One region of the Planococcus alkaliphilus genome, then DNA from elsewhere that is predicted to be linked to it. Evidence: riboswitches for the same ligand, from Rfam matches in the RefSeq annotation. Region 1 holds a riboswitch; each other region holds the start of a gene.
The links. Region 1 has a riboswitch for S-adenosylmethionine ahead of AC2EXB_RS13980 (aminotransferase class I/II-fold pyridoxal phosphate-dependent enzyme). Riboswitches for the same ligand answer to the same signal wherever they lie in the genome.

Region 1 (10,642 bases):
GGGTCCCGCTGAAGTTTCTGCTCACAAAAGAAGATATTCAAAAGCGCAATGCGTTTATGGATTTTTACAAACCGCAGGATAGTGGAGCCTCCAGGGAAATGAAACAAGCGATTTTCACTTCCAGAAAAATTATTCCAAAAGCTCAGCAAAAGAAAGCCTATTGGCGGGATAATCGTCCAGAGAACATTCGTTTATATTCGAACTATCATTGCACACAAGAGAATGCCGAGTTGTATATTCGAAACTTAAATGAATTCCAACCCGCCTTTATCAACGGAACTTCTCCGATCTTATACAAACTTGCTGTTTTTTTGAACGAAGCAGAGGGGAAGTTGGCATTCTCGCCGCAAGCAATCTTCTTGCAAGGGGGGGTGATGGAACCGGCTCAACAAATAGAAATCGAAAAAGCATTTAACTGTCCCGTGCGCACATATTTTGTCCCTTCTTACGAATTTCCGATCATGTCCGAATGCTCAACAGGAAAGTTTCACGTCCATCCAAGAGCCGGTATCATTGAATTGGCTGAAGACGGGGAAATGATTGTCACCAATTTTATGAGCTACGGAACGCCGATCATCCGCTGTAAAACTGGGGTATATGCTGAGCTGAATAATGGGGCTGCAAATTGTACATGCGGATTGTCTCAGCCCATCATTGAATGCCGCAAAGAATACGATTCAAGCTGTTTGAGCACAGTGGATAATATAAAAGTACAAGTGCCTCAGCTTAATGAAACAGACAATGAGTTCTCGGAAAGCGTAAAGAAAATGAAATTTGTCCAGCATAAAAAGGAAGAGATTGAAGTGTTTGTGGAAGCCGGGGAAACCTATACAAATGAACTCTCCAAAACGATTCATCAAAACTTGCAGTCTGCATTCAGCAAGGATATGAAATTTAATATCCGGGTGGTTGAAGAAATGCCTAAAAATATGGACAATGATTTTCAGCTCATCATTAATAAGCTGGCTAATTAATGTAGGATTTCAAAGGTGGGACAGGAAGAAATTCCTGTTCTTTTTTCATGGTGTGCTTCAGAAGCCTGTTCATTCCCAGAAATGCTTTGGAAATGTTACGATAGAAAAAGACTAGTTAGAGATGAGGAGCAGAAGTATTATGGTTGAAAATGGTAAGAAAGCATCTATTCTCCGCCTGATTCCAGGTTTAGTGCTTTGTTTTATTGTCATGATGGCAGGAATCATCGGTGCGGATTGGATTGGCATCGGATTGCAGGCTGCGGGAATTTTACCGGAAGGCGGTGCTAGCCCGATATCAGGCATTTTTGTAGCCATCGTTCTCGGAATCCTGATCCGCAATCTTATCGGTTTGCCGGATGCATTTGCTAAAGGAATCAGTTTTGCCCTTAAATATGCATTGCGTGCGGGAATTATTTTGCTTGGTTTGCGTCTGAGCATGACCGAAGCTTTAAAATTAGGGGCATGGGGATTGCCGCTCATTGTGGCATGTATTTCCGTAGGACTTTTTGTCACATTATTTTTTACAGCAAAAATGAATCAATCCAAGCGATTAGGGACTTTAATCGCTACAGGCACCGGGATTTGCGGCGTTACGGCCATTATGGCGACAGCACCCGTCATTAAAGCGAAGGAAAATGAAATTTCTTATGCAGTCGCCAATATCACGATTTTTGGTTTGCTTGGTATGCTTTTTTATCCGTACTTGGCCAATGCTTTTTTCGCGGATGAGCCGATAAAAGCCGGGTTATTCCTTGGAACGGCTATCCATGACACTGCGCAAGTCACAGGTGCAGCGTTAATATACGATCAATTATATAATTCATCAACAGTGGTAGATGTTGCAACCATCACCAAACTGACCCGCAATGTGTTCATCATCGCTGTCATCCCGTTTGTTTCGTTCTTGTTCTACCGGAACAACAAAGAAAATGGACAGGCAGCCCAATTGCCGAAATGGTATAAATTATTCCCATTGTTTATTTTAGGATTTTTATTCTTGTCATTGTTGCGGACAATCGGTGATTCTACAATGGCTTCTTCCGGCTCGGCTTTTGGAATATGGGATCCGGGTACTTGGGAAAGTTTCTATAGTTTTTGGAGTTCGTTCGGTTCTACTTACATGCTCGGCCTAGCGATGGCAGCAGTAGGGCTTGGTACGAATTTGAAAGTATTTAAAGGAATGGGCATTAAGCCATTCTATATCGGATTTATCGCAGCCATTTCCGTCGGGATGGTCAGTTTACTGCTGATCTCACTATTTGGCGGATTGATTTCCGTGTAAATAATACAAAGGAGCCAGTGGCAAGTGCCACTGGCTTTTTCTATGGAGGAACAGCTTACTCCGATTGAGAATCTCCGGGTAAACGTTTTTTGAAGAAGGGCTAAGGGTATGGAATCACAAAGGACATAAGGAGAGTGGATGAAATGGAAGTTGTAGCGAAAAGGGATTTATTAAAAGACCAGTATGGCAATTATTATTTCGTTTCGTATGCGGGCAAAGACTCATTGACGCTTATAAATGCAGCCTTGTATTATGCATTTAAGGAAATTATGAGTGAAGAACTTGTGGAAAGAGTAAAAGCGCAATACCCCAATGACGTCGCTTGCGGAAAATATTTTGCCGATCTTGTAAAGACGCATATTGATAAAATCGAAAAAGGTGAAGTTCCCGGAAACATTTACGATATTGAGGAAGTAAAAGGCAAATTCGATTTGCATATGAAACCGATTTACGATGAATCGTTTCATTTATGAAAATCTTAACATGAAGCTAAAAAGCTCCTAATGGGGCTTTTTTGTTTGTGATCCAAAATACCGGAAAGAAAGCGTTTTCAATTTTTAAACTCTCAGTCAAAAGTCCGAATATTACGAAAAATACTTTCAATTTTCAGAAATCACTCTATAATGAACCATTATGTATTGAAGGGGATGAAGCGATGTCGAATCTGAGAAATGACTCTTTGCAATTGCATCTGCAGCATAAAGGGAAGTTGGAAGTCCGGTCAAAAGTGGCAGTAGAAAATGGACGCGATTTAAGCCTCGCTTATTCTCCAGGAGTGGCTGAACCGTGCAAGGAAATTGCGCAGGATCCGGCCAAAGTCTACGACTACACGATGAAAGGCAATACAGTCGCCGTTGTCACAGATGGCACTGCTGTACTCGGACTTGGAAATATTGGTCCGGGAGCTGCCTTGCCTGTCATGGAAGGAAAAGCTGTGCTTTTTAAAGAGTTTGCCGGAGTGGATGCTTTTCCGATTTGCCTTGGAACAACAGATGCCGAAACCATTATCCAGACGGTAAAATTATTGGAGCCTGGATTTGGTGGTGTGAATTTGGAGGATATCTCAGCACCGGCTTGCTTTATCGTGGAACAGCGCTTAAAAGAAGAGATGAATATTCCTGTATTCCATGACGATCAGCATGGAACCGCCATTGTTACTTTAGCTGGCTTGGTCAATGCGCTAAAATTGGTCGGCAAAGAAATTGCCGACACGAGAGTCGTTGTGAACGGAGCAGGCGCTGCGGGGATTGCTGTGGTCAAGCTTCTTCATAAATTCGGCTTTAACGACGTAATTATGTGCGACACAAAAGGTGCGATTTTCAAAGGCCGAGCTTATGGAATGAACCCGTTTAAAGAAGAAGTTGCAGAGATGACCAACTCCGAACGCAAGGCAGGTTTGCTCCATGAGGTCATTATTGGCGCGGATGTTTTTATCGGCGTTTCTGCAGAAGGTGCATTAACTGAAGAAATGGTGAGAACCATGGCGGAAGGTCCTATTATTTTTGCGATGGCAAATCCGAATCCTGAAATCTTGCCGCATGAGGCTAAGCGTGCAGGAGCCAAAGTAATCGGTACAGGACGGTCGGATTTTCCAAACCAAGTGAATAATGTATTAGCTTTCCCAGGCATATTCAGAGGGGCGTTAGATGTGCAAGCCAGTGAAATCAATGATGCGATGAAAATTGCAGCGGTTGAAGCCATTGCCGATTTGATTGAAGAAGATGAACTCCACGAGGATTATGTCATTCCTGCTCCTTTTGATCTGCGCGTGGCTACAGCAGTTGCCAAAGCGGTAGCGGCTGCCGCAATCGAAACAGGCGTTGCCAACTATGCTGCTTGCCCAAATCAGATTGATGAAACCGCGGAAAACTTAACCGCAGTGATTGTGAGAGAATAACAATATATATAGAAGAAAGCCGTTCATCTTTTGTAAAGGTGAACGGCTTTTTAGGTTGTGTAGAAGCATGAGAAAACTTGATGTCTGTCCGGGTTCGTATCTTGCTTTATTTAGTTAATACAGGTTGTAGGCTAGCTTCGCGTACTTTTTTTAATGCTTGTTCGAGATCTTCGAGCAAGTCATCAGCATATTCCAAACCAACGGACAATCGCAGCAAACCGTCGGTGATTCCTCGCTGCTCACGCTGTTCTTTTGGCATAGATGCATGAGACATGGTCGCTGGGTAGGAAAGAATTGTTTCAACTGCCCCGAGCGATACTGCGAAAACCGGAATTTGCAAGCTGTCGACGAAAATTTTGGCTGCGGCTTTATCGGCGAGGCGCAGGGACAGAACTGCACCTGCTCCACGTGCTTGGCGTTCATGTATCGGATTTCCCGGATGGAAACGGAAACCGGGGTAATATACTTCTTCTACTACGGGATGGCTATGCAAATAATCGGCAATAATTCGAGCTGATGCGGACGACTGTTTCATACGGGCACCAAGTGTTTTAATGCCTTGGATAAGTGAATAAGAATCTTGCGCCCCTAAAATCGAACCGAATGTGTTTTGGATAAAAGCGAGCCGGCTGCCGAGCTCTTCGTCTTTTGTCACAGCGAGTCCGGCAATGATGTCACTATGGCCGGAAAGGAATTTTGTAGCGCTATGCAAGACGATGTCTGCTCCAAGGTCAAGTGGGTTTTGATAAAGAGGCGTCATGAATGTATTATCGACAAAAGTTAAACAATCGTTCGCTTTTGCAAGTTTAGCTGCGATTTCAATATCTGTGATGTTCATCACCGGGTTAGAAGGTGTTTCAATATAGATGACTTTTGTATTTTCGCGGATGGCAGCGGCCATCTCACTGAGATCGGTCATATTGACGAATGTGTAGTCGATATTGAATTTATTCAGCACTTCTGTGACGAAACGATAAGTTCCGCCGTAGACATCTTCAGAAACGAGAACATGGTCTCCGGCAGATAAAAGCATGAAAGCAGAGGAGATCGCAGCCATGCCGGAAGAAAAGGCAAATCCACGGGTGCCGTTTTCGAGTTTCGCAATCGTTTCCTCTAATTTTTGACGCGTTGGATTGCCTGAACGGCTGTAGTCGAATGGTCCGAACTCATCGATATTGGGCTGATGATAAGTGGAAGACAAGTAAATAGGGACGTTGACTGCCCCTGTTTCTTTGTCTACGCCAGTTGAATGGATAAAACGAGTCTCTAAATGATTTGCCATCATGAAAACCTCCTATTAGTTGTAGAGAACGGTTCTGGTTAATGCATAGAAAAACGGGGCTTTCTTCAGCAAGAAGAAAGCCCCGTTTTATAGGGAACGCGTTCTTCTCATCTTTAAGGCATATGCCTTTTGGAATTAGCACCGTGGCCTTCGTCAGGCTGGTTGCTGAGACATCAAAGGGCCAAATCCCTCCATCTCTCTTGATAAGAAATAAATAATATGAAGTTATGGGTGGTGCGATGTCTTCAAGCTTAAACCATCTCACCAGAAACTGCAAGAGAAATTGTGAAAATATTCTTTTAAATGGAAAAAACGTTTTAAGATTTAAACGCTTTATAGGCAAATGGGCGATTTCTTTTAATTCGAAAGACGAAAGGTTATAATGGATATTAACACTTTATTTCAAAGGGGTAATCTGATGTATATTGTGACATCCACTGTTGTGGTGCCTGAAGAGAAGACTCAGGACCTCATTGATATTTATCGCAAACGTTCAAGACGAGTAGATAAAGCTCCTGGATTCCATTCTTTCCGGCTGATCCAGAATACAAAGAAACGCAATGAATTGACTGTCCACTTGGAATGGCATTCAAAAGAGGCCTACATGGAATGGGTAAGAAGCAATGAGTTCAAGGAAATCCATGATCTCGAAAAGCATTATCCGGACAAAGCGCTTGCCGGCATAGTGCCAAAAGTCCATCAGTATGAGGTGGTGGCAGAATGAAGCAAGATTTAAAGAAGCAAATTGCCAAAAGCATCGCGATTCAAATATATGAAGCATATCCAACCCTATGGGATCGTTTTGGAGAACACGGATTTGACCATACCGAAAAAGACAATATGCATCATCTCGACCATTTGGAGACGGCGTATGGTTTGAACGATAGACAGGTGTTTCTTGAATATACATTATGGCTGGAAAAGGTATTAACGAGCCGAAATATCGAGTCAGACTTGATCATAGATAATTTTGAAAGACTCATTGGATTATTGGATGCAGAAGTTGAACTGAAAGAAAGAGAATTTATGCAACAATGCCTTCAAGAGGCGATCGATTTGTTGAAAGGCAGCAATTTGAAGAAGGGAGGTTGATCAGATGATCCAACCAACCGAATTAGCCGAACTTTTTTTACAAGGCAACGACCGGGAAGCGCTGGTGCAAGTTCAGCAATTTCTCGACAGCCATAACCGGAAAAAACTTTTTGATCAGCTATTAACACCTGCCATGTACCATATCGGTGAGTTATGGGAAACGAATACCATTTCAGTGGCAGATGAACATCTTGCTACGGCGATTTGCGATTTTGTCGTTTCGATAATTGATAAGCGTGGAGAAGAAACGCATTCTTCAAAACGGAAAGTCATGGTATTAGGGCCTGAGGGTGAAGAACATTATATCGGATTGAAGATGGTCTCAAGCCTTTTCCGTGAAAACGACTGGGTTGTCCATTATTTGGGGCCGAATATGCCGCTTGACCATGCTATAGAAGCGGCCAATCGCTGGCAGCCAGACACCATCGCTTTATCAGCGGCGCTTGTCTATCGTCTGCCAACTTTAAAAGCTTATATCAAAAGTTTCAAAGAGCTGGCGCATGCTCCTGCAATCATCGTCGGTGGCCGAGCGGCTGCATTTGAAAGCAGCCGCATCCTGATTGATGAAGGCGCCATTTTAGTGAAGGACCTCGAGCAACTGGAACACTGGATTAAAACGGGAGAGGAGCCGGATGATGAATACAGAATATCAATATGATGCATTGCCGCTCCCGGCTTTTCGGTTAAACGAAAAGCTCTCCGTGGTCAATTGTTCCGACGAAGCTCGGCGTTTATTTGGCGAGATTTCGTCATTCTTAGAAATTGTGGATGAAGCGAGTGCAAACAAAGCAAAGAAGATGCTGGCTTCTGGAACGGTGGTCGAAAAATTTGAACTGAATGTGATCGCCCAGCCAAGCAATCTGATTTTGGCAGATGTTTTTGCAAAATGGGACAGCCAATTTAGCTTATCTGTAATACTTGTGCCTAAAGACGGTAAAATGGAGAGAGTCATCCAGCAGCTTGGCCAGCTCCGTTCCCGTCTAAATGAAACCGATTATGATTTATTTCTGGAAAAAGAACGGACTGCGGGCTTGTTGCAGCAAGTCCAAGAGTTATCCGCTCCTTGCATCCAATTGGATAGGGACCGGCTCTTAATACCGTTATTTGGGGAATTATCCAGAGAAAAAGTGGAAGCCGTCAGTTCCCGCTTGTTGGAAAATATTTATCAAGTAGATGCGGAAATGGTCATTCTGGACTTTACTGCAATGACTAAAATTACAAGTCAGGGATTGACCAGCTTAGAATCTCTTTTGCAGACAATCTCCGTGATGGGGACAGAAAGCATTATTTGCGGAGTGAAACCGATTCATGCTAAAAAGCTTCATCATCTTCAATCGCTATTGTCCGTAAAGTTTATTTCTTCTTTGCAGGAAGTAATTGCTTTGCGCCCAGAAACCAGCAAAAGCTGACTCGAAAAATCCCGAGTCGGCTTTTTTATGTGGCAGAAATTAGCGTGGGGATACGGGGGGACCTGAGCTTGTCGCGGCTGGCGAGCTGCCTGCGCTTTTCGTTGTCCAGTTTCCAGCGCCCAGCCCCTCGGGGTCTTAAGTCAGCCCACTGCGGAAATCAGGATTTCCTGCGTGTTCTGCCTTAAGCCTGTCGGGGCTAGATGGGCGCTTGCGCTTTTCTCGTCTGAGCTGATTGCATGCCTTTATTTGGCAAAATCGCTACAATATTAGTGACAAGGAGTGAAGATCAGATGAATCAAAAGAAATTTGAAAATGTTCCCTTATCCGTTTTGGATTTAGCGCCGATCAATGAAGGCAGCGAAACGGCTGAGTCTTTTGCAAATAGTGTAGAACTTGCCCAGCATGTAGAGAAATGGGGCTTTAACCGTTACTGGCTTGCTGAGCATCACAATATGCCAGGAATCGGCAGTTCTGCGACTTCTTTATTAATTGGCCATATTGCAGGCCATACGAATACGATCCGAGTGGGGTCAGGTGGGGTTATGCTGCCTAACCATGCACCGCTCGTCATTGCTGAACAGTTTGGAACGCTCGAGACGATTTATCCAGGACGGATCGATCTTGGATTGGGACGGGCGCCAGGGAGCGACCAGGCAACGGCTTATGCGCTCCGCCGAAATTTGCAGAGCAATGTGGATGAATTTCCGCAGTCTGTCGCTGAACTGCAGAATTATTTTTCCGATAACCCGGTTGGCCGCGTCAAGGCTTATCCAGGAATCGGCTTGAATATTCCTTTATGGCTATTGGGCTCAAGCGGCTATAGCGCCCAGCTTGCAGCAGTGAAAGGATTGCCTTTTTCGTTTGCCAGCCATTTTGCACCGGACTTTACGATGCAAGCCATGCAATTGTACCATCAGAATTTCAAACCATCGAAAGACTTGCAAGAGCCTTATGCAATGGTTGGGGTCAATGTGATCGCAGCCGATACTCAAGAACGGGCTGAGTGGTTAGCGACTTCAAGCCAAGCGCAAATGTTTGCTTTGATGCGCGGAATGCCAACAACTTTCATGCCGCCAATCGATAATTTGGAAGAGGAATGGACGGACCGTGAAATTGCGATTTTCCGTGAGAAATTGGATTCGGAATCGATGATTGTCGGGACACCGGATGTGGTTCGTGAAAAACTGCGCAGTTTCATCAATAAAACAAGAGCGAACGAAGTAATCATCAATTCGCAGATTTTCCACCAGAAAGATCGTCTGCGTTCTTATGAAATCGTTGCCGAATTAATGGAATGAGCAAAAAATGACCCTGAGAAAGCATGGCTTTCTCGGGGCCTTATTTTGTTCTAAGATAAAATTTTAGTGGAGCTCTTCCGCCTTCTTTGCGTCTCGCTTCACTTCTTCAGGTGCATCATCCTCAATAGCCGCATAATCCGGTCCGCCTTCGCCAATCATATTCAAAGCCGCATAATAATCTTCATCCAAGAGACGGGTAATTTCTTTTTGGTCCACTCGAGCGCGTTCCATGATGAAATAGCCTCCTTATGAATAAAATCGTTAGCTGAAGGATGATGGATGAATTATTCTCTCTCTGTTAATTATACTGAGTATTCTGTCTTATTGAAAGCGAATGAACTCGGATTTGACTCTTAGCGAGCAGAAAATCGTTTTGAAATACCGGCAATTAGGATTAAGGAAAAAAAGAGCAGGACCGCTACGATCATTCCAAGAGGCATGGCACTCAATTTACTTTTAATAAAATTAGGCATGGTTGTTGCAGGGGGAAGCATGTGTTGCGGACGCTTCTCATTTTTGTATAGATGCACAACCGTATTTCCTGAAAGAGCGGGTTCCCAGACACCTGCCTCTTTTTTTAGCCAAATTTCGATTTCGTCCGATTTGGCAATATCCATCCGGGCTCCGCCTTCCATCTCGAGCCAAGACGGAATATACGTATAATGCACTTCCACAGAGGAACTGGCATCTGCCTCTTCAAGGCCCTTAACGATCGAGGTGATCTGTAAAACCATCTTCCGTTCCTGATATGGGAAATTCGAGTCATCGATTTGTTCGAGCATCTCGTCTTCAATAACGGTGCCAATCAGATGGACTGGCGCTGCTTGTTTAATCGCTTCCACTTCATTTGGATCGGGTGCTGCGAGTGCAATTGCAGGAAAAGCGGCGAGCATGAAGAAAACGATTGTCCATATTTTGGCCATGAGATCCTCCCGTATTTTTAGAGTTAGACGCTTGAAGAGGACGATTGTTACAAAAAAAATCCGCAAAAGCGAAACTGCTTTTACGGATTCTAATCATTTACCTGAATTGATGTCAGCGTTCAGCATCATCGATTCAAAAAAGAGGGAAGGGGATTTTTCATTCCATTCTGCTGAAACCGTATCTGCTGTCCGATTTTCATTTAAATCATAGGCGAGCTCTGTGCGAAGATCGTCTGTTTGTTCGACTTTAACCAATGGTCCAGCAGGCGTCAGCCAATTCAGCTGCTGCTGCCGGTTTTCAGCGGCAAATTGAATCCATTCGTCTTCCGTTTCTTCGGATTCGAAAAATGGAGTTTGGGCCAACATAAACCACGTTTGCACTTGGTGTTTTGGCGGGAGCCAGAAGCTTTTTAGCAAACTGCCTTCCTCTATAGTGAGATCAGGAATTTCGTGGCGCAGTTCCTGGACTTTATTGCCGTTTCCTA
Region 2 (10,642 bases), 1.3 Mb from region 1:
TATAGATTATATTTATTTTGTCCTAATTGCAAGCCTTTTTTTATATTCCCGTGCAATAAAAAAACATCCGCAAATGTTGAGAACATTTTACGGACGTTTATTCGACTTAAGAACCGATTCAATTTTTCAAAATTAAATCATCTAATTGCTTTGCCGTTTCTGCATTTCTTCTGCCACTAATCGGTAAGAAGCCAATTTGTCGGCGAAATCATACGTGATGGTCACAAGCATAACTTCATCCGCACCATAGCCTTCTGCTAATTCTTCCAAAGCATCGACTACTTTTTCAGGTGTCCCGACAATCATCCGTCTACGGTTTTCTTCCACCAGCAGGCGTTCGAATTTAGAATACGGATAATTGAAGGCGCGCTCAGGCGGCGGCGTGCCGTTTGATGGCATTCCTTGTGCGCCCATGGCAAGTGATAAGTCCATCGAAGACGCCACCCATTCCGCTTTCTCTTCCGTTTCTTGGCATACAACGAAAATCGCTACGCCTTGATACGGTTTTGATCCATCCATTGATTCGAAACCGTCGCGGTAAGTTTTGGCAAAACTTTGGCCGCCTTCTCCATTGATAAACTGCGCGAACATATAAGGCAAGCCTTTTTCAGCAGCCAATTGCGCAGAACTCTGGCTCGAACCCAGCACCCAAACCGGCGGTGCTGAATCTGTTACCGGCGTCGCTTTCATGCCGTAGTACGCATGGTCTTCCGGAATCCGATCTTCCAAATACATGCGCAATTCGTCTATTTGAGCAGGAAAACGGTCTACATCCCGTTTCCGTCCTTCATTCAGCGCATAGCTCGCCCGCGGCATTCCACCCGGCGCCCGTCCGACCCCGACGTCAATCCGTCCCGGATATAAAGTTTCAAGGAGCTTAAAGTTCTCAGCCACTTTAAAAGAAGAGTAATGCGGCAGCATGACCCCTCCTGAACCGAGTCTAATCGTATTTGTCATTGCCCCCAAATGGGATATCAATATTTCCGGTGAAGAACCTGCGAGCGTCGTAGCATCATGGTGTTCGGAAACCCAAAATCGCGTATAGCCCCATTTCTCTGCCATTTGTGCGAGCTTCGCTGTTTCTTTCAGCGCTTCCTGGGGTGTACGGCCCTCTGAAATCGGCGATTGATCTAATATACTAAAGGCTAAGGCCATGTCATCCCTTCTCTCACAAAACTTATTGCACCACGTATCCTAAAGAACGCAAAACATTCTTGATAAATAAATGCGAAGAAATAAAAATGTCTTCGCGTTCTGGCTCCTGGAATAAATCGTGGTAAGCATTTGTCCATTCTTTGTAGCTGAATTCCTTAAGATTTTGCTGTTTGAGCCAGCGTTTCGCTGTTTCTTTATCCGTGATCATATCCTGTTCTCCTGTATGGATAAATACCGGAATGTCCGGAAATACCCCTTTGCTTTGGGCAAGCAGCTTTAAGTAGGATTGAAGCTCATGATACCAGCCTACCGAAATTTCGGTCCGATAGAAAGGATCCTCTTTTTCCTGCTCGATCACTTCTTGGTTCTTGGTCAATTCTTCGATGGAAATATGGTGATTGATCTTTACTCGGGAAGTCACTTTATGAAAGCCGGTCAAAGCATTCGAAAATTTAGAAGGTGTCTTGATCAATTGCAGCCAAGGCGAAGTGAAAACAACTCCGGCGATATCCATTCTATTTTTGGAAAGCACACTCATCGCAAGAGTCGCCCCTAAGCCGTGAGCCACGATAAATACCGGCAATTCGTTTTCCATCGCGACTTTAACCGCTGTCTTTATGGATTTCTCGTAGTCTTCAAACGGTTCCCGATGCGCCGTATCTTTTTCCGCATTTTCGCCATGCCCAGGCAAATCTCCCATGATGACATGGAAATTGGCGCCACGCCAATGATCGATTTGCCAAGAATATCGAAGATGATGTTCATATGCACTATGAATGAGGACAACTACAGCTTTTGCCGGTCCGATGGATTCCCATTTCCACATTTCAAGCCACCTCTTTCTCTTGCGCAGGCTGCAACGCCATTTGACCTTTACGCTTATTTTGATAGGATTAGTATTATCTTATCTTTTTTACTGGAGGTTTTCCATGATTTACCCATTCAAAGACAAACACCCATCCATTCACCCCTCAGCTTTTATCGCTGACCATACTACGATTACCGGCGATGTCGTTATCGGTGAAGATTCTTCGGTCTGGTTCAACACCGTCATCCGCGGCGATGTCGCACCTACCATTATCGGCAAGAAAACCAATATCCAAGACCTATGCATGCTTCATCAAAGCCCAGGGAACCCGCTGATTTTGGAAGACGAAGTCACTATCGGCCATCAAGTGACCTTGCATAGCTGCAAAATTCGCAAAGGTGCGTTAATCGGAATGGGCTCCATCATCTTAGATGGGGCCGAAGTCGGAGAAGGAGCATTCATCGGAGCCGGCAGTCTCGTTCCGCAAGGCAAAGTCATCCCTCCTGGCATGCTGGCATTTGGACGGCCCGCAAAAGTGGTGCGCGAGCTGCGCAAAGAAGACATCGAAGACATGCAGCGCATTGTCCGGGAATACGCTGAAAAACGAGCATACTACAAATCGCTTCAATAAATAAAGACGGCTGAGCAAATTTGCTCAGCCGTCTTTTTATGTGTTTCTATTGAGCGGATTGCTCTTTCAAAGCTGCTGCTTTGTCCGTGCGCTCCCACGGAAGATCAATATCCGTGCGGCCGAAATGGCCATATGCTGCCGTTTGTTTGTAGATTGGACGGCGAAGATCCAACATTTTGATGATCCCTGCTGGACGCAGATCAAAGTTTCCGCGTACAAGCTCGATCAATTTGTTTTCTTCTACAGTGCCTGTTCCAAACGTATCGACTGCAATTGATACCGGGTGAGCTACGCCGATTGCGTAAGCTAGCTGTACTTCGCAACGTTCAGCAAGGCCCGCTGCTACGATGTTTTTCGCTACGTAGCGAGCTGCATAAGCTGCAGAACGGTCCACTTTTGTTGCGTCTTTCCCTGAGAAAGCACCGCCGCCGTGGCGCGCATATCCACCGTAAGTATCTACGATGATTTTGCGTCCAGTAAGGCCCGCATCCCCTTGTGGCCCACCGATTACAAAGCGACCAGTTGGATTGATGAAGTATTTTGTTTCTGCATCGATCAAGTGTGCAGGAACCACTTCGTTGATGACATATTCTTTAATATTGCGCTGGATTTGCTCAAGCGGCACTTCTGGATGATGCTGAGTCGAAATAACGATTGTGTCCACACGCAATGGTTTATTGTTTTCATCGTATTCGATTGTCACTTGCGTTTTGCCATCCGGGCGCAAGTATGGAAGAATTTCTTCTTTCCGCACTTCTGCAAGGCGGCGCGCCAATTTATGCGCTAAGGCAATCGGAAGCGGCATGAATTCTTCTGTTTCGTTAGTTGCGTATCCAAACATCAGACCTTGGTCTCCTGCTCCGATATCATCTAGTTCTTTATCTGTCATTTGGCCTTCACGCGATTCAAGCGCTACGTTGACTCCGGCAGCAATATCCGGTGATTGTTCATCAATCGCTGTCAAAACGGCACTTGTTTCAGAATCGAAACCGTATTTTGCACGGGTATAGCCAATTTCGCGAACAGTTTCACGAACTACTTTCGGAATATCCACATACGTAGAAGTCGTGATTTCACCGGCTACTAAAACTAGTCCTGTAGTTACGGTTGTTTCGCATGCAACGCGTGCATTTGGGTCTTCTGCTAAAATCGCATCCAAAATTGCGTCTGAGATCTGATCGCAAATTTTATCCGGATGTCCTTCTGTTACTGATTCTGACGTGAATAATCGACGGTTTGTCAAAATGTGTTCCTCCTTAGATCCTGCGAGATTGCTCTCGAAATTGATACGGTACTCGTTTCCCATGTCAAGTCCGTTCCCAAAAGGGATTGAACTTTAAGCCGTTGTGGCTCTTGTACACGAGGATTAAGGGCAAAATTTCATAAAAAAATCCCTTCCATCATATACATGAGGAAAGGAGAAATCATCAGTAGCACCTTTCACTCTTATCGTCCAAGGCCTTGTGCCTTGCTTCAGGTTTGGCACCTTCTCTGCATATTCGCAGCAGGTTGCCGGGTTTCATAGGGCCTGCCCCCTCCACCAGCTCGGAATAAGAGTATCCGTTCAATTTTTCATCATACGGAATGTGCTTAGCGATGTCAACGTTTTTAATGACCAACTCTTTCAATAAAAGATATAATGGTTTTATTGGCCTCCAAAAAGCACATTATTTACGTTTTTTTCGATTCCCTTTGTTATTAGTATAGACTATTTAACACAATGTGTTATACTAATCTTCGAATATACATCCTCCCCATTCGCAATGGGAATAACCGAAAAGGAAGGTACATATAAATGAATCCAGTGAATATCAAAAACGACCTAAAGGATCTTTTAAATGGCCAAAACGTGCACGTTCAATTATCTGTTCCACAATTAGTGGAAGCTGCAACATCCCGTGGGGAAGCGGTATTAACTCGAGAAGGCGCTGTAGCAGCCGAAACCGGCAAATATACAGGCCGCTCGCCAAAAGATAAATACATCGTTGATGAGGCAATTTCGAGAGACAAAATAGATTGGGGCAATGTCAACCGCCCGATTTCTTCGGAAATTTTCGAGAACCTTTATGCAAAAGTGATCGATCACTTGAAGCAAAAAGATGCTCTATATGTATTTAAAGGCTTTGCTGGAGCTGACCATGAGTCACGCCTGGCGATTCAAACCATCAATGAGTATGCATGGCATAACCTGTTTGCGCATCAATTATTCATTCGTCCGACAAAAGAAGAGCTGGCAGCGCATGAAGCAGAATTTACGGTTGTCTATGCGCCTACCTTCCATGCAGATCCGGCTATTGATGGCACAGATTCTGAAACCTTCATCATTGTATCGATGGAAAAGAAAATCATCTTGATCGGCGGAACAGAATACGCCGGCGAAATGAAGAAATCGATTTTCTCCATCATGAACCACATCTTGCCGGAAAAAGGGATTCTTCCGATGCACTGTTCAGCGAACGTCGGCAAAGATGGGGATGTAACCTTGTTCTTCGGATTGTCCGGTACAGGGAAAACGACCTTGTCAGCAGACGGCGACCGCAAATTGATCGGCGACGACGAGCACGGCTGGTCGGATAACGGCGTTTTCAATATCGAAGGCGGCTGCTATGCGAAGACCATCAATTTATCGCGTGAAAACGAACCGCAGATTTATGACGCTATTCGTTTCGGATCGGTTCTTGAAAATGTTGTTGTAGATCCGGAAACGCGCATCCCTGATTATGACAATGGTTCCCTAACTGAGAATACACGAGCAGCTTATCCGATTCAAGCAATCGATAATATTGTAGACCCGTCTGTAGGCGGACACCCTAAAACTATCGTGTTCTTGACGGCTGATGCATTTGGCGTCTTGCCTCCAATCAGCAAACTGTCAAAAGAACAAGCGATGTACCACTTTTTAAGCGGCTATACATCTAAACTTGCGGGCACAGAACGCGGTATCACAGCACCTGAAGCCACTTTCTCAACTTGCTTCGGTTCACCGTTCCTTCCGCTTCACGCAACTGTGTATGCAGAAATGCTGGGCGAGAAAATCGACGAACATGGTGTGGAAGTCTTCTTGGTAAACACAGGCTGGACTGGCGGCGAATACGGTGTCGGAAGCCGTATGAAACTTTCTTATACCCGTACAATGGTGCGCGCTGCGATGAAAGGCGAATTGCACAATATCGAGACAGAAAAAGAAGCAATCTTTGGCTTGGAAATTCCAAAAGAAATTCCGGGCGTGCCTACTGAAGTCTTGAATCCACGCAATGCATGGACAGATAAAGACGCATACGATCAAAAAGCTAAAGAACTTTCATCTAAATTCCAAGACAACTTCAAAAAGTTCGGTACAGTAGATCCAGCCATCAGCCAACTTGGCGGACCGGCTCCACTGTCATAAGCAAACAAACGGAAAGAAGCTCTCCAGTTAATATGGAGAGCTTCTTTCCGTTTGTCGAGAAACTGGTTGAATTGGAGCATCTGCTTCTATAAACCGCACTTCGGCGCTATGGACAAGGCTCCCACAATAAGCCGAGAAGACCACTCGTCTTATTGCTTCGCCCAGTCCGAAGCCGCGCCGGTGCTAGAGAACTTTCTAGAGATATGGAGCAAAACAGCGGAGACTCCTGCGGCTTAGCGAGTCGACCGATACACCGCAGGGAGCACCGCGAACGAGGAGGATTGGGCGTGAGCCCGCTGGAAAGCGCAGCTGTTTTGTGGAATATCGGATTCCTGAATGAAACTTATTTTAGTTTCTATCTTTTTCAACACACTGGAAAGAAGCTCTCCAGTTAATATGGAGAGCTTCTTTTTTATTTCCTGGTTCCAATCGGTCAACTTTTTTCCTGCTCTTTCATCCAGACAGTCAGCGCTTTCGCCACTTTCCGGTTCGCTGCCGGCGGGAAGAAATGCGTGTATTCCAGGAAATACCAGGTTTCATGCGCTTGTTCATTCATCTTCAATGCCTCTTCTAATAAATACGCCTGCGCAGGAAAGACATTCTCATCTTGCAAGCCATGAATAATTAAGAATGGCATATGTGCTTCCTCGATCCGCAGCAGCGGATTCCGCTCTTCGAAGGCAGTCAAAGCGGCGTTTGGAGTGCCGCCATACAAGCGCTTCATCATGCGCCGCATATCAGGGCGTTCTTTATACGTCAGCACTGTATCCGTCACTCCGGCCCATGTTACGACTGACGCAATATCATCACGCAAGACCGCTGTCCAAAGTGCCATGATGCCACCGCGTGAAAATGCCAGCAGGTGGACTGGCCCTGAACATTTCTGCTTGAGCACTTCCACTGCATGGACAGCATCCCAGCGGTCTGCCCCCGCGAATTCATCGCGTCCTTCCCCGCCGCGGTTCCCTCTGTAGTAAGGTGCAAAAACCGTAAATCCGTAAGCGGCAAATTGCGCAATGCGTGCAGGGCGTACCATCCCGATCGATTGAATGCCTCCTCTTAAATAGAGGATACCACTCGTACTTTTTCCTTTTTTCGGCTCAGCGAGCAGCCCTTTCACTTTAAGGCCTTCAGACCAATAGACAATTTCCGTCAACTTTACCCGTGGATTAGGCGAAGGGTAAAGTTTCGCCGATTCAATTTTCCCATTTTCCAAGTTCTTTCACCTTCTCCATGATTTTCAGCATTCCCTGGTCTTTCATAAGGAAACTGAAATCTTCTGTTACTTCTAATCCTTCTTTCAATACAGCGCCTTTTGTTTCCATCAATTTCACGGAATCGATCCGGTCCACTTCGGCAATAAAAACCGTTTTGCAGAAAGAAGGCTGGCCGTAAACGACATATTCTGCAAACCATTCCAGTTTCGCAGCTACGCCGCCTGTTTCTTCATATACTTCCCTAGCTGCCGCTGCCTTTAAACTTTCGCCAGCCTCTACCTTGCCGCCCGGAAATTCGATTCCACGCTTTGGATGGTCCGTCATCAGCCACTTCCCCTCATACTTTGCAATAACTAAGACATGACGGCTCGGAACATCGAAAGAGCCGGAAACAAAGGAAAGTTCACAGCGAAAGCCGTTCAAATCGGTATAAATCATCTTTTCACCTCACTGCCATCAAAAAAGCGTACACTCGTTAAAGTGTACGCCGAGTCCTTCTATTTTACTTCTTTTCGCCTAAGAATGCAGAAAGCATCCAAGAATGCTTCTCTAAGTTCTGGTGGATCGCGTTTAACATATCTTCCGTCATATCATCGCCGTCTGCAGCAGCAAGTTCCATTCCTTTTTTCAAGGAAACCATGATTTTATCATAGTCGCTCACTACAGTATCAACCATTTCTTCTGCAGTTTCTTTGCTTGTCGCTTCTTCAACGACTGAAAGCTCCAGCTGTTCTTTCATCGTAGCCACCGGCTTTCCGCCCAGTGCAAGCAGCCGTTCTGCAATTTCATCCATATGAAGCGTCGCTTCATTGTATAATTCTTCAAATTTCACGTGCAGCGTAAAGAATGACGGCCCTTTTACATACCAGTGGAAATTATGTAATTTCGTATAGGCTACTGACCAAGTTGCAACTTGTACGTTTAATTCGTGGTTTAATTCTGCTGACATTAAAATCACTCTCCATTTGTATTTGATAAGCTCTTATACTTTATTTATACCTCTAACCTGCCTACAATAAACATAAAGAAACTTTCTCTTGAAAGAAGATGACTTCACGATGAAAACGATCCTTATTAAAATTTTCCGCTTTTATCAGCGTTTCATTTCCCCGTTGTCGCCACCCAGCTGCCGCTTCTATCCGACCTGCTCGCATTACGGAATCGAAGCTGTCGAAAAGCATGGAGCGATAAAAGGCGGCTATCTGGCTGTACGCCGTATCTTGAGCTGCCACCCTTTCAATAAAGGCGGAATCGATTTTGTTCCAGAAGAATGGCCACCAAAAAAATAATTTTGGTGGTTTTTCTTGTGTTTTGAAATTGCATCGTGTAATATTCTCTAAGTAAATAAAACGTAACCGTTACATTTTGGAGGAAATTTATGAAGAAACTTATTCCGTTACTGATCCTTATTCTACTACTCGCTGCTTGCGGCGACTCGACAACCGGTACAACATCTGAACCGGAAGACGACGCGAAGCTCCATGTCTATACGACCGTCTATCCGCTCACTTACTTTACAGAACGGATTGGCGGCGAAGCCGTTACTGTTGAGTCCATCTATCCGGCAGGATCCAATGAACATAGTTTTGAACCGACCCAGCAAGACATGATTGCACTTGCTGAAGCGGATTTGATGTTTTACGTCGGGCTTGGCCTTGAAGGATTTATCGACAGTGCACAAAAAACGCTGAAGAATGAAAACGTCGAGTTTGTTGCAACCGCTGATGCGATCACTGATGAGGAATTGGTGGCAGCGACTAGCCATGAAGAACATCATGAAGGCGATGCTCATGATGACGAGTCTCACGATGAAGAAGCGCATGATGAAGAAGCCCACGATGAAGAGTCTCACGAGGGCCATGACCATGGCTCAACTGATCCCCATGTCTGGATCTCCCCTGTGCTTAGCCAGAAATTAGCGGAATCCATCAAAGATTCCTTAGCAGAGGCGGATCCGGAAAACTCGGAAATCTTTGAAAGCAATTATGCTGAATTGTTAATCGAGCTGGAAGAATTGGACCGCTCATTTGCCGAACTGGCACAGCAAGCGGACAATAAAACCTTCTTCGTTTCCCATGCAGCATTCGGCTATATGGCTGAGCCTTACGGGTTGGAGCAAGTCGCTATCGCCGGTTTGAACAGCCAAGACGAACCATCCCAGAAAGAACTCACGGAAATTGTGGATTTAGCAAAAGAGAAAAACATCAAACACATCATTTTCGAGCAGAACGTTTCATCGAATCTAACCGAAGTGATTCAGAAAGAAGTCGGTGCAGAAGCGCTTGAAATGAACAATCTCGGCGTCCTCACCCAAGAAAACATTGACGACGAAGAAACTTATTTCACCTTGATGGAGAAGAATCTCGAAACATTAAAGACAGCCTTGCAATAAAAAAGAAGGATTCCAAATGGAGTCCTTCTTTTCCTATGTTTTAATGAGTTTTTGTGTAATGCCGAATGCGAGTGTCGCCGTCAATACCATTCCAGCGAATGAAACTAGCGGCGGCAATCCAAAAACTGCCGGCTCATTCCCTGTTTGAGCGGCACCTGCAATATCCGGAACATATAGTGAAGTAAGTATCAATCCTGAACCGATTTGCGCCACAGTAAGCAACAAAATAAAGGTGACGATAAAGACCAAATACTTTTTCATTTTTTTGATTTCCTCCTATCGATAAAATAAGATAAGCCAGCATACATGAAACTGCCCACAACCGTGCCAATCAAGGCACATATTCCGAGGATGCCATAGCCCATCCCTTCCCAGCCGCCAATAAATAGACTGATAATGACTACTGCAATACTTGCCAACAACAAAGAGGCAAAACTCATAGCAATCGTTTGAACCGCTTTTTCAGGCGGCAGGATTTTTTTCAAACCTATACCTGACAGAGCTAACACTATTGCTATAGCAAGAACAAGAAATAGGAGAAATCCATACCCTTCCATCTACGCACCTCCTAGTCCTCCATTATCTCTTTTAAAAACCGCTCCCGGTGGTCCAAGAATGATTTGGTAATTCGGTAATGATCCGTTTCTTCGTATTGTACTTCTCGTATCGAACCATGGTCGAAACTGAGAATCTGAGCTCCAGGGAACCCGAGCAAGATCGGCGAATGGGTAGCGATGATGAATTGGCATTCTTCATCTTGCGTCAATTCATGCAGAATCCTTAAAAACATCAACTGCCGCTGCGGTGAAAGCGCCGCCTCCGGCTCATCCAGCAGATAAATCGCTTCACCGCTGAAACGGTTTAAGAATAAAGATAGAAACGATTCTCCGTGGGACTGTTCGTGCAAAGATTTCCCGCCATATGCCCGGTAAGGAATCATTTCTTCTTTAGCCATTTCATCGATATGCGTTGCAAAATGATAAAAAGATTCAGCGCGCATAAAAAAGCCATTCCCTATCTTCGGCAGCCAAGATAAGCGGATATAATCCCC
Region 3 (10,642 bases), 760 kb from region 1:
GGCAAACCGGTTGACGGCAGAGACGAAAGCTGGAAACGGCATATCACGTTTCAGCCGCAAAAACAGGTCGGCTGGAACGCCTATACCGGAAATGAACTGAAAAACCTGATTGCACCGCTGTATTTGAAATGGGACGACAAGCTTTTTGAACACATCATCCGGCTCTTTGATATCCCGCTCGATAAGCGCTTCGGCAAATTATCGCCCGGCATGCAGCAGAAGCTCAGCTTAGCACTCGCTTTGCCGCGCAAAACGGATATCTTGATCTTGGACGAGCCGACCGCATCGCTCGACATTCCGTCAAAAAAGCAGTTCATGGATTTGCTCGTCGATTGGATGGAGCCGGAAGACCGTGCCGTCGTCTTGACGACGCATCAGGCGGACGATTTGCGGAAACTCGCAGATTACCTGTTTCTCATGCAAGACGGAAAAGGCGTCGGTCTGTACGAGAAAGACCGGCTGGTTGCGAGCTACCGCCGCTACTGGCTCACGGAAATGCCGGATGGACCGGTGCCGGGAGAACTTTCCCGTGATGGCCGCCAGCTGATCAGCGAGAACCCTGATGCAACAGAACAGTTTATCGTGGCGCAAAACATACAGGTCCTCGATGACCAAGCATTGGAACTGGAAGAAATCATCAGCCTGCTGCTGAAATAACAATCCGGAAAGGATGAAGAACATGGAGACGATGCTCGCTGTAGAAGGTTTAGGCAAATCATTCAAAGACAAACAGATCATCTCGAATATTTCATTTGAAGTGAAAAAAGGGGAAATCATGGCGCTGCTCGGGCCGAACGGTGCGGGGAAATCGACAACGATCCGAAACATCATGGGCATCATGTACCCGGATGCCGGGTCAATCACATTCCACAACAGCAAAAACAAGGAAATCCCGCGCAACAAAATCGGATACCTGCCGGAAGAGCGCGGCCTTTATAAAAACGTCAACGTCATGGATATCCTGCTGTATCTCGCAGAGTTGAAAGACTATCCGAAAAACCGCGCAAAAGAACGCGCACTCGCGTATTTGAAAAAGTTCGGGCTTGAAGGAAAAGACAAAGTCGCCGTGGAAGAACTGTCAAAAGGGATGGGCCAGAAAGTGCAGTTTATCGCATCGATTCTCCATGAACCGGAGCTCTTGATCCTCGATGAGCCGTTTTCAGGGCTTGACCCGGTCAGCCAGGAGCTGTTCAAGGAAGAGATTCGCTCGCTCGCTGAAAAAGGCACAGCAATTCTCTTGTCTTCGCACCAGATGAATCTGGTCGAAGAAATGGCTGACCGCCTGTTTTTGATCCACCGTGGAACAAAAGTGATCTACGGGACGCTCAGCGAGGTGAAAAGGGAATACGCCAACTTCAAATGCACAATCAACGGCGTGAACAGCCGGAGCCTGCTTGAAGGGTTGCCGGAAGTGGAACGGGTGGAACAGAACGGGGAAATCGCGGTGCTGTATCTGTCGCGGAATGTGCAGCCGGCCGTCTGGCTGAAGAATCTGCCGGCGGAACTGGACATCCAGGAACTGTCGATCGACCGCATCTCGCTGCACGAAATCTTCATCGACATCGCCACTGACAAGAATCTTTTGAAGGAAGCGGGTGAAGCACATGCGTAACACGATGAAAGTCGCCAAATGGGAAATCAAACGCAATATGAAAAGCAAATCGTTTATCATTGGCTTGTTCCTGACACCGATTATTTTCCTGGCCTTCTTCTTGCTGCCGGACCTGTTTCGTTCAGACGACGAACCGGCCGCAACGAAAGTCTACGTCAACGACGAGCTTGGGGTCTACGAACAATTGGAAGCTGCTGCAGCCTCGACCGAATGGCAGCTGGAAGAAACGCAAATCGCCGAACAGGAAGCGGAAGCTGCGCTTGAAGTAGAAGACGCCGCATACGTCTTCATCAATGAACAGTCGGTTGAAAACGGCAAAGTCACGGTCTATACAAACGAAGAGACCGATTCGGGATTCATGGAGGAAGTCCAAGTGCTGAGCGGACCGCTGCAGATGATGCAGATCGAACAGCTTGGATTGACGCCGGAAGAAGCGGGAATGGTCGCGCAGGGCATCGTCTTTGAAGACGCTTCTGTTGAAGCGGACGAAGGCGGACTGTTCAGCGAAGGGATGCTCGAACGCATCATTCCTGGCGCTTTCGCCGCTGTTGTCATGCTGTCGATCGTCTTCACGGGAATGGCGATCTTCCAAAGCGCGTCGCAGGAGAAGAAAGATAAAATCGCCGAAATCATCCTGTCGTCTTTGACGCCGGCTGATTTGATGCAAGGCAAGATCATCGGCTATTTCGTCCTCGGCATCATCCAGCTGATCGTCTATGTCGCGATCATCCTGCCGGTGCTGCTGTGGAAAATCGATATGCCGATCATGGAATACTTGCTCGTGCCGGAACTGGCCGTCTTGCTGCTGATTGCGGTGCTCGGCTACCTCTTGTATGCGGCACTGTTCGTCGGTATCGGCGCCACAATGGCCGACATCTCGACCGCCGGAAACTTCCAGGGGCTTGTCATGATGCTGCCGTTCAGTCCGTTCCTGTTCATCGGTCCTGTATTCAGCGACCCGAGCGGATTCTGGGCACAGCTCGGAAGCTACATCCCGTTTACATCACCGGGAGTCTTGATCTTGCGCCTATCGCTTCTTGAAGAATGGCCATGGGTGGAAATCGGCATCGCTGTCGCCATTCTTGCCATCAGTGTCTGGGTCTTCATGAAGCTTGCAGGAAAAGTCTTCAAGACCGGAATTCTCATGTACGGCAAGAACGCAACACCGGGCGAAATCTGGAAATGGATTCGCGCTTAAAAAGAATTCAAAATAGATTGACTTTTCACTTGGCCGATTGTAGGATTATGGATAACTAATTGAATATAACTTTCTTATCAAGAGAGGTGGAGGGATTTGGCCCTTTGAAGCCTCAGCAACAGACTGCAAAGTACTGTGCTAATTCCAAAAGCGTTCAAGCTTGAAGATAAGAAGAGAACTTTGACCTTCATCTGCCAAACCCTCTTCTTAATCCAGGAAGAGGGTTTTTAGTTGCCCTCTATCCACAAACCCCAAGGAGGAATTTACCATGCCCATCAAAACACTCGAAACAATCGAAGCCATCAACTTACTGAAACAGAAGACTTGGGTCGACTTGACTCATGCATTCGGTCCCGACTCGCCGCATTTCTCGGCATTTGAAGATGCGAAATTCGATACTTTGTTCAACCACGACGACGGCTTCTTTGCCCAGCGCTTCACATTTCCCGGGCAATACGGAACCCATCTCGATGCACCGATCCATTTTGTCCGCGATGCCCGCTATCTTCACGAACTGGGGCTGAAGGAACTTGTTCTTCCGCTCGTTGTCATCGACAAGTCAAAAGAAGCGGAAGCAGACCCTGACTTTACGTTAGGGGTTGACGGCATTGAAGCGTTCGAAGCCGTACACGGCAAAATCGAAGCTGACACGTTCGTCGCGCTGCGCACGGATTGGAGCAAACGCTGGCCGGACAAGGAAGCCTTCGACAATAAAGACGAAGAAGGCAATAGCCATGCACCCGGCTGGTCCGTTAACGCATTGAAATTCCTTTTTGAAGAACGGGGCGTACGGGCAGTCGGCCATGAAACGTTCGACACCGATTCTGCCATCGACTACCGCAGAAACGGCGCGCTCCTCGGCGAGTATTATGTACTCGACCAAGACACCTATCAAGTCGAGCTGCTTGCAAATCTCGATCAGCTGCCGGCAAAAGGGGCCGTAATTTTCAACATCGTCCCGAAAGCGGACAAGGCTTCCGGCTTTCCAATGCGTTCGTTTGCAATCTTGCCGTAAGAAATAGAATCTTTGACAACAGACAGTGTATCCATGCTGTCTGTTTTTGAATCCAGACAAATGAAAGCGCTCTTACATCTTCTAATATTTTCAATTATAATAAGATTATGCTGAAATAGAGGAGGGGTTTCATAGATGAATCCGAGTGAGACTTGGCAGTACATTTTAACGAAGGCAAACAGCAGGTCATTTGAAATCCCTACAACGCCGCAAAATAAACGAATACCTAAATGGTTTTCTGTATCAAGAAATGATGAATATATTGTGGTTGCTAATGCTAAAACAAATTTGCCGAGCGTAAGCCTGAAAAATGAAAGACGTATTACTTTCGGTGATTTTGAATCGATCTTCGATTACTATGAAATCCGAAAAAATGGAGCGAAAGGAATCAGTAAAGAAGTAGCTGCAAAATCCATGAATTCTGCCTATATCTTTGCATTGATTGATGATGCATATAAAACAGCTGCGATTTCAGTTTGATTTTTTAGCTGGACAAAAAATGTTTCCATATTCCATAACAAACGAAAAGGGGTGACGGGATGGGAAACAAGAGCCACGGCTTAAAGCACGGCTGGACATTCATTGCACACAAATCCTATAAGATTTTTTCAAACGCCAATGCCTATGTCGTCATTGACTACGAGAACGACATCGTCCTCCAGTTTTCCGTCACAGATGCCGACCTGGAAATCGTCACCGCCAACTGGGGCCTTAACTTTAAAATTATCCTGGGATTCAAGACGATCAAGATTTTGGATTTCCCGGAAGAGTGATTCGAGTGAAAATAAAATTTGTATGAAAACGCCTGACACATTGCTGTCAGGCGTTTCTTGTTGGTGTTAGTCGTAAACCGACAGTTTCCCGGCATATTGCGCACTTCCGCGGTCAGCCAGAAGGTTGACTTCGATCAAGTAATCACCCGTTGTGCTGGGCAAAGTAAATGCCAGATCTTCGACTTCAACCGCTGTTTCTTCGCCGCCATGCCACAAACGGACACTTAAACTTTGAAAATCAAAATCTCCGTGTTCAAAGAGCAGGTCAACCATTTCGCCCGCCACAAACGCATTTCGGGCTGCTCGTCCGCAAACGCCAAAAAGTCTTCCACTTCTGTATCAATCCGTTTATTTTCCGGTCCCAGCCAATCGACATCCGCTTCTGCAAGTTCGTCCCATTCGACAGGAGCGCTCCCGGAAAGGGTGATGCCAGGCGGCGTAAAATCGTAATTTTCCCCGATGCAGCCGGACAAAGCAACCAGCAGCAGGCTTAAAATCATCCATCGTTTCATCGTGCATCTCAGTTCTTTTCTTCTATTAATAAACGGGACTGCTTTATCCACTAAAAAGTTTCCGCATGAAATGAGAGGGGAATAAAACGCTAATCAACATTTATTTATTGATTTACGATAAATAATATGCTAAGTTCAATGTAATAACAAACGAGTGAGGTGTTTTTGATGAAACGGGAAACAATCTTTTTGAAGCTGGTCATAGTCCTGATGGCGCTGCCGGCTTTGGCCATCTCTATTTTCGTCGTGCCGCCGATGACCGGTTTTGTCGGTGAGATCCTGCCGAAATGGGCGTTCCTGCAATACGTCTTTATGCTTGCTTTATACGGTTCAGCCATCGCTTATTTCGCAGCGCTCTACCAAACGCTGAAGCTTCTGGGGTATATTGATAAAGGCATCGCTTTTTCGGAACGGTCGGTAAAAGCGCTGAAGAACATCAAATACTGTGCACTGACGATTACCGTGCTGTTCATCTTGAACTTGCCGATTATCCTGTATACGGCGCAGATAGATGATGCACCGGGCCTTGGGGGCTTGGGGATGATCATCACTTTCGGAGCGATTGTCATTGCGGTTTTTGCTGCGGTGCTCCAAAAGCTGCTGCAAAATGCCATCGATATAAAATCTGAAAACGATTTAACTGTGTGAGGTGCAACTATGGCGATTATTATCAATATTGACGTGATGCTGGCCAAGCGGAAAATGAGTGTGACCGAACTGTCGGAACGGGTGGGCATCACGATGGCCAACCTGTCGATCCTGAAAAACGGCAAAGCGAAAGCGGTGCGCCTGTCCACGCTCGACGCCATCTGCAAAGCGCTGGACTGCCAGCCGGGCGATGTGCTGGAGTACCGGGAAGACGAAGACAGCAAAATTTGAGTATCAAGTGCTCTTCCCCAAAAAATTAATAATACAAATGGAACAGCCAGCAAATTCACTCGGATTTGCTGGCTGTTTTTTGGATTCCCTAAACAACGTGATTCTTTTATATCCAATAATCAGGTAAACTGCGAGTAAGGAAGATTATTGAAATTTGAATCCCGGAGGAGTGAGCTGAAATGAAAAAACTGTTCATGCTTTTGTGGACTCTTATGCTGATGGCAGGCTGCGATCAGGGAACGGGCAAAGGCTCATTTGCCCAGATTGTCGTGGTCAACGGGATTGAATACAATGGGACGGAGGAAAAGCTGGAAGATTACGAAGTGGACCGGCCCATCGGCAATGTATTGAAGGAAGTCCCTCCAAATGTCTCTCCGGATAATTTTCAATCCAATTTCTTTGAAGAAGGGGCGGTCATTTACGCTGTTAAAAAAAGCATGGATTTCATCATTGTAAAGGATGGTGAAGACAATCTTTACTTGCTCCAAAAAGCGCCTGGAAACGAACAGTAAAGACAGTTTAAACATTTCATTGGATACGGAGAGCCTGGACAAGTTCCTGGCTCTTTTTCTGTTCAATAAAAGCTTTTGTGGCCAAGCTGAATAAGCTCCTGAAAGTTTTTTATTTGGAGAACGTTGTCTGATTCAAGTATGATAGGGCTATGAGGGAGAAATCCCTGTTTTCGAAGGGATGTGATATCAGATGGCAATGAATCGATTGTCAGCGTCAGCAAAAACTCATGCAAAGCCTGGTATACGGAATGGCGAATCTTTGCGTGGGGCAAGAAGTACGGACTAATTCGCCTGCAGATGTGTCATGACCTATACACGGCTTCCTTATAGCATTTATCCAACAACCCATAAGGAGTGGCTCGAATGATACACGTAAAAGAAAACAACGATAAAATCGGAACAAACGACAACCGTCCGGAACCGTTCATCCGGAACGACCAATATAATTTCATCAAGGACCAGACGCAGATTCTCGTGAACGGACAGGCAACGGGCAACGACGCCGAAGTGCTGAACGTCCTTCGCCATCTAGCGCATGAGAAAGTCTTCAAGCTGTTTCCATCGCTTGATGCCGAACAGAAAGCGGTCCTGAATCCGCTCGCTTCGATTAAGGAAAAAGCGGAGGCGGAAGCCTTTTTGGAACAACTCTCCCCTTACGTCATCCCGTTCAAAAGCGTGACCGACCAGGGCTTGAAAAAACTGTTCCCGAAAGCGAAAAAGCTGAAAGGGCCGAAACTCGACACCGTCGATTTCAAGAAGCGCTCGTACCTCAGCTGGATCGAGAGCTCGACGCTCATGTACATGATCTATGAAAAAGACGGCCGCTTCGAGGCGATCCATGGCAGCTTCAACCGCAGCGCCAAAAAAGGCATCTGCTCGATCTGCAACCGCCACAGCGAAGTCGGCATGTTCACGGCCAAAACGAAAAGTTCCGGCCAGGACAATTTCGTCAAACGCGGCAATTACATCTGCCAAGACAACGACGTCTGCAACAGCAACATCAATACATTGGAGCGCCTGCACGAATTCGCAGAGCGCCTTCAGAAATAGAAAAATGAAAAACGGCTTTCCAGGAGAGCCGTTTTTTACATGAATTCATCAATCGCTCGGATTGCCAGCTCGAGTGAGCGGATCCGCCGTTCCAATAATGTTTTCTGCGGACTGCCATCTTTCGATTTGGCGTAAAGCGTTTTGACAGAAGGGAGCAGACCGGAAAGGACGTGCCGGGTTTCCACCAGTTCATCCCCACTGCAGTCGAAAGGCGCTCCATGCCAAACGTTTTCAAGAATCGCTAAACCAATCTTCAAAGCGTTCAGCCGCTTTTCCAGCAACATGGTATTCGATCCCTTCGCGCTCATCTGCACCAAAGCCGTTTCGCATTTGCGGATGGTGGACTCGAAAGATTGAATCGATTCGGTTTGTTGGGCAGGGGGAGTCGACTCCATCCAGTAAAACCTCCGATCATTCAGAATAGGTCTTTCTGTTATTCTACAAGGAGAAATCCAAACAGCCAAACAAGTGGCTGGAAAATGTATAATAGAAGATAATCGAAACGAAGGCAAGATGCGCCTTCTCACATAGGAGGAAATCCAGATGAATAAAAAAGAGCTGGTCCAAGCCATTTCACATAGGAGCAAAATCTCAAAAGACGAGGCAGCGAAAGTTCTTAACAAAATCACTTCCCACATCACTGAAGCATTAGCAAAAGGCGATGAAGTGAAGATCAACGACTTCGGCACGTTCCAGCTGGCCGAGAAAAAAGAGCGGAAAGGCCGCAATCCGCAGACCGGCGAACCCATCACCATCGCCGCATCCAAAGCGCCGCAATTCAAAGCAGCGAAAGTACTGAAAGACATTCTTAACGAAAAAAGCTTCATTGAAAAATTTGTCTCAACCGGAAAACTCAACGAGGAAGAGGCAAGCGTCCTCACGTATGTCTTCGAAGAAAGCCGGAAAGCGAAAGAAGCGGGCGACGATGCAAAAGAAGGCAAGCTCGTAGAAGTAAAAGCAATCGCAGAGGCGCTCGGCATGAAATATCCAGAAGCGGAAATGATTGCGAGCCGGTTGATCGGGAAGAAGATCTTGAATACGAAAGTGTTCACGAGCCAGATTGATGAAGTGTTTTTGAGAGGGAATTACCGGAAGTATTTATAAGAACTAAAAAATTCAAAGCGCTTCAGTTTATATAGCTGAAGCGCTTTTTCTTGCAACTAGATTACTTATTGATCAAATCTTGCAGCTGTTTCACTGAGAACTCTCGAACCGGATAAGGCTTGCTGCTATTTTGGTGGTTGAAAATGTAATGAGTGCCACCTGATACTTTGACGCGGAATTTCCAATGCGGCCGGCCGGAGCTGTTGATCACATATTGATCGGCAGGCATCATTTCACGAATAAAGCGGTCAAGATCGGCAACGAGCAATTTGTCGAAAAAGCAGAGAACAAGAAATCCTTTGCATGTTCTTTCTTGATAGCGATCCACGGATGATTTGCTTAAGTCAAACCAATTATGCTGATTTTGAGCAGAGGGCGAAAGTACAAAAAGCCCTTCTCATAAAAACACAGCGGTATTCGAGACTTGCCTTAAGCGAAGATCTTGCGTCAATACATGCTTGTTCACATTCATCGAACTTTGTTTATCGGTCATGTTAATTACCCCTTTCACATAGGGGTAGCTATCCCCTCTTAAAAACGTGAAGATTATAAATAGATTTAGATACAATTATAATGTAATTCCAATTAAATGTAATCAAACAGATATAATCATTATATGTGAATAAGTAGAAAATTGAGGAAGCATCCATGTACTAGGAAGAGTCATCACAGACGACAGTAAAAGTATTTGTGTATAAAGAGGATTGAAAATCTTGAAATTTACGTGAGAAATCAAATGTTTTGAAGCAAAGTAAGAAATTTGTAAGGGAAAGTAGACAGGATGCAATATAAAAAATTAATAAGAGATAACATACGGAAAATAATTAAAAGCACCGGAAAAGAATTCTCTATGTGCATGTTATCTGAAGAAGAATATCGAATTGAAGAAAAAAATTACGAAGAATTGGAAGAATACTATAATGCAAGTAAAAAGCGGCGTTGAAAAAGTTAGCAGATATTATAGAGTTAATTCAAGTTGCAGTAGAAATCATTAAGCTTCTTCTTTACAGTTGTAAAAATTTTGAATATAAGGGAGATAAAATAGAATATTTAAAAATGAGTTCTTTAATAGATGTAAAAGACTAATTTAAAAAAGCTGATAGAAAAGAGGAGAGTTGTGGCTGAAGGCTGGAAATTAAACGAAGGTAGTGTAACTTATGAAACGGTTACAGAAGATCAACTTTGGACTGTTATAGTTAAAACCCTCTCATCAAAGTCTATGAAAACTACTACATATAAGTTCGCCTTATTAAGGGCGATATTAGAGAACATATATAAAACAAACTGCAATCTCGAAATTTCCTTTACTCAAATTGCACAATCCTTTGCAAAGTTATATTGGAATTTAGTAGTTCGTAATGGCTATTCTCAAGGGAATAATGCACAAATTGAAAAAGAATTAAAGGGATCACAAATAGTTTTTAACATTCCTGAAGGATTATCTTTTGAGTCTATTAATGAGAATCAACAGCAAGGAATTATAAAAAAAGTTGAGAATAAAATAATTAACAGGTACGTTGTGGGGGCCTTGTTCGAAGATACCAATAGAATAATATATAGTTTTTCAAAAAAAGAAAAGAACATCACTTTAACACAATCAAGTTTAGAATTTCTACTTAAGCATCAAACTACTATATTTAAACTTATAAATTATGAATTAGCTAAATTTCTTCATGATAAAAACCCTTATATTTCTAGAGGAATCGTATTAGAAGAAATTGAAAATATAACTAAACGTGAATCCTTACAACAGTATCAGCATATGATATTAAAGAATGCTGGAAATAAATGTTTTTATACAGAAAAAGAACTAACTACGACAACTAGATCTATTGCGGTAGATCATTTTGTGCCATGGAGTTTTGTGCATACAGATGATCTTTGGAATTTTGTTCTTACTTCTCAATCTTTAAATTCAAAGAAAGGAAGTAAGCTACCAGCTGAAAAATACCTTGAGAAGCTTCACCAGCGCAATCAGATTTTTCTA

Region 2: linked by a shared signal. The riboswitch ahead of metK (methionine adenosyltransferase) and the one ahead of AC2EXB_RS13980 (aminotransferase class I/II-fold pyridoxal phosphate-dependent enzyme) in region 1 are both predicted to bind S-adenosylmethionine.
Region 3: linked by a shared signal. The riboswitch ahead of AC2EXB_RS17580 (cyclase family protein) and the one ahead of AC2EXB_RS13980 (aminotransferase class I/II-fold pyridoxal phosphate-dependent enzyme) in region 1 are both predicted to bind S-adenosylmethionine.

The regions. Positions count from the first base shown of each region.
Region 1 is NZ_CM168060.1:2,616,335-2,626,976, reverse strand. It holds gene AC2EXB_RS14000 (phenylacetate--CoA ligase family protein) at 1-974, shown strand, start outside; gene AC2EXB_RS13995 (YeiH family protein) at 1,114-2,256, shown strand; gene AC2EXB_RS13990 (hypothetical protein) at 2,400-2,729, shown strand; gene ystJ (NADP-dependent malic enzyme) at 2,912-4,153, shown strand; gene AC2EXB_RS13980 (aminotransferase class I/II-fold pyridoxal phosphate-dependent enzyme) at 4,260-5,435, opposite strand; SAM riboswitch class I at 5,540-5,645, opposite strand; gene AC2EXB_RS13975 (antibiotic biosynthesis monooxygenase family protein) at 5,854-6,159, shown strand; gene AC2EXB_RS13970 (hypothetical protein) at 6,156-6,527, shown strand; gene AC2EXB_RS13965 (cobalamin B12-binding domain-containing protein) at 6,532-7,185, shown strand; gene AC2EXB_RS13960 (STAS domain-containing protein) at 7,160-7,936, shown strand; gene AC2EXB_RS13955 (LLM class flavin-dependent oxidoreductase) at 8,227-9,234, shown strand; gene AC2EXB_RS13950 (hypothetical protein) at 9,298-9,465, opposite strand; gene AC2EXB_RS13945 (hypothetical protein) at 9,588-10,157, opposite strand; gene AC2EXB_RS13940 (hypothetical protein) at 10,251-10,642, opposite strand, start outside.
Region 2 is NZ_CM168060.1:1,274,340-1,284,981, reverse strand. It holds gene AC2EXB_RS06700 (LLM class flavin-dependent oxidoreductase) at 142-1,155, opposite strand; gene AC2EXB_RS06695 (alpha/beta hydrolase) at 1,178-1,981, opposite strand; gene AC2EXB_RS06690 (gamma carbonic anhydrase) at 2,085-2,594, shown strand; gene metK (methionine adenosyltransferase) at 2,641-3,837, opposite strand; SAM riboswitch class I at 4,038-4,151, opposite strand; gene pckA (phosphoenolpyruvate carboxykinase (ATP)) at 4,390-5,982, shown strand; gene AC2EXB_RS06675 (alpha/beta hydrolase family protein) at 6,416-7,198, opposite strand; gene AC2EXB_RS06670 (NUDIX domain-containing protein) at 7,179-7,637, opposite strand; gene AC2EXB_RS06665 (Dps family protein) at 7,702-8,148, opposite strand; gene yidD (membrane protein insertion efficiency factor YidD) at 8,258-8,488, shown strand; gene AC2EXB_RS06655 (metal ABC transporter solute-binding protein, Zn/Mn family) at 8,578-9,591, shown strand; gene AC2EXB_RS06650 (hypothetical protein) at 9,625-9,852, opposite strand; gene AC2EXB_RS06645 (YesK-like family protein) at 9,849-10,148, opposite strand; gene AC2EXB_RS06640 (AAA family ATPase) at 10,160-10,642, opposite strand, start outside.
Region 3 is NZ_CM168060.1:3,372,770-3,383,411, reverse strand. It holds gene AC2EXB_RS17595 (ABC transporter ATP-binding protein) at 1-657, shown strand, start outside; gene AC2EXB_RS17590 (ABC transporter ATP-binding protein) at 680-1,612, shown strand; gene AC2EXB_RS17585 (ABC transporter permease) at 1,605-2,810, shown strand; SAM riboswitch class I at 2,882-2,983, shown strand; gene AC2EXB_RS17580 (cyclase family protein) at 3,079-3,825, shown strand; gene AC2EXB_RS17575 (hypothetical protein) at 3,961-4,305, shown strand; gene AC2EXB_RS17570 (hypothetical protein) at 4,365-4,598, shown strand; gene AC2EXB_RS17565 (hypothetical protein) at 4,665-4,871, opposite strand; gene AC2EXB_RS17560 (hypothetical protein) at 4,823-5,161, opposite strand; gene AC2EXB_RS17555 (DUF2975 domain-containing protein) at 5,276-5,758, shown strand; gene AC2EXB_RS17550 (helix-turn-helix domain-containing protein) at 5,768-5,989, shown strand; gene AC2EXB_RS17545 (hypothetical protein) at 6,169-6,501, shown strand; gene AC2EXB_RS17540 (FusB/FusC family EF-G-binding protein) at 6,865-7,551, shown strand; gene AC2EXB_RS17535 (hypothetical protein) at 7,587-7,946, opposite strand; gene AC2EXB_RS17530 (HU family DNA-binding protein) at 8,095-8,655, shown strand; gene AC2EXB_RS17525 (hypothetical protein) at 8,717-8,983, opposite strand; gene AC2EXB_RS17520 (HNH endonuclease domain-containing protein) at 9,773-10,642, shown strand, end outside.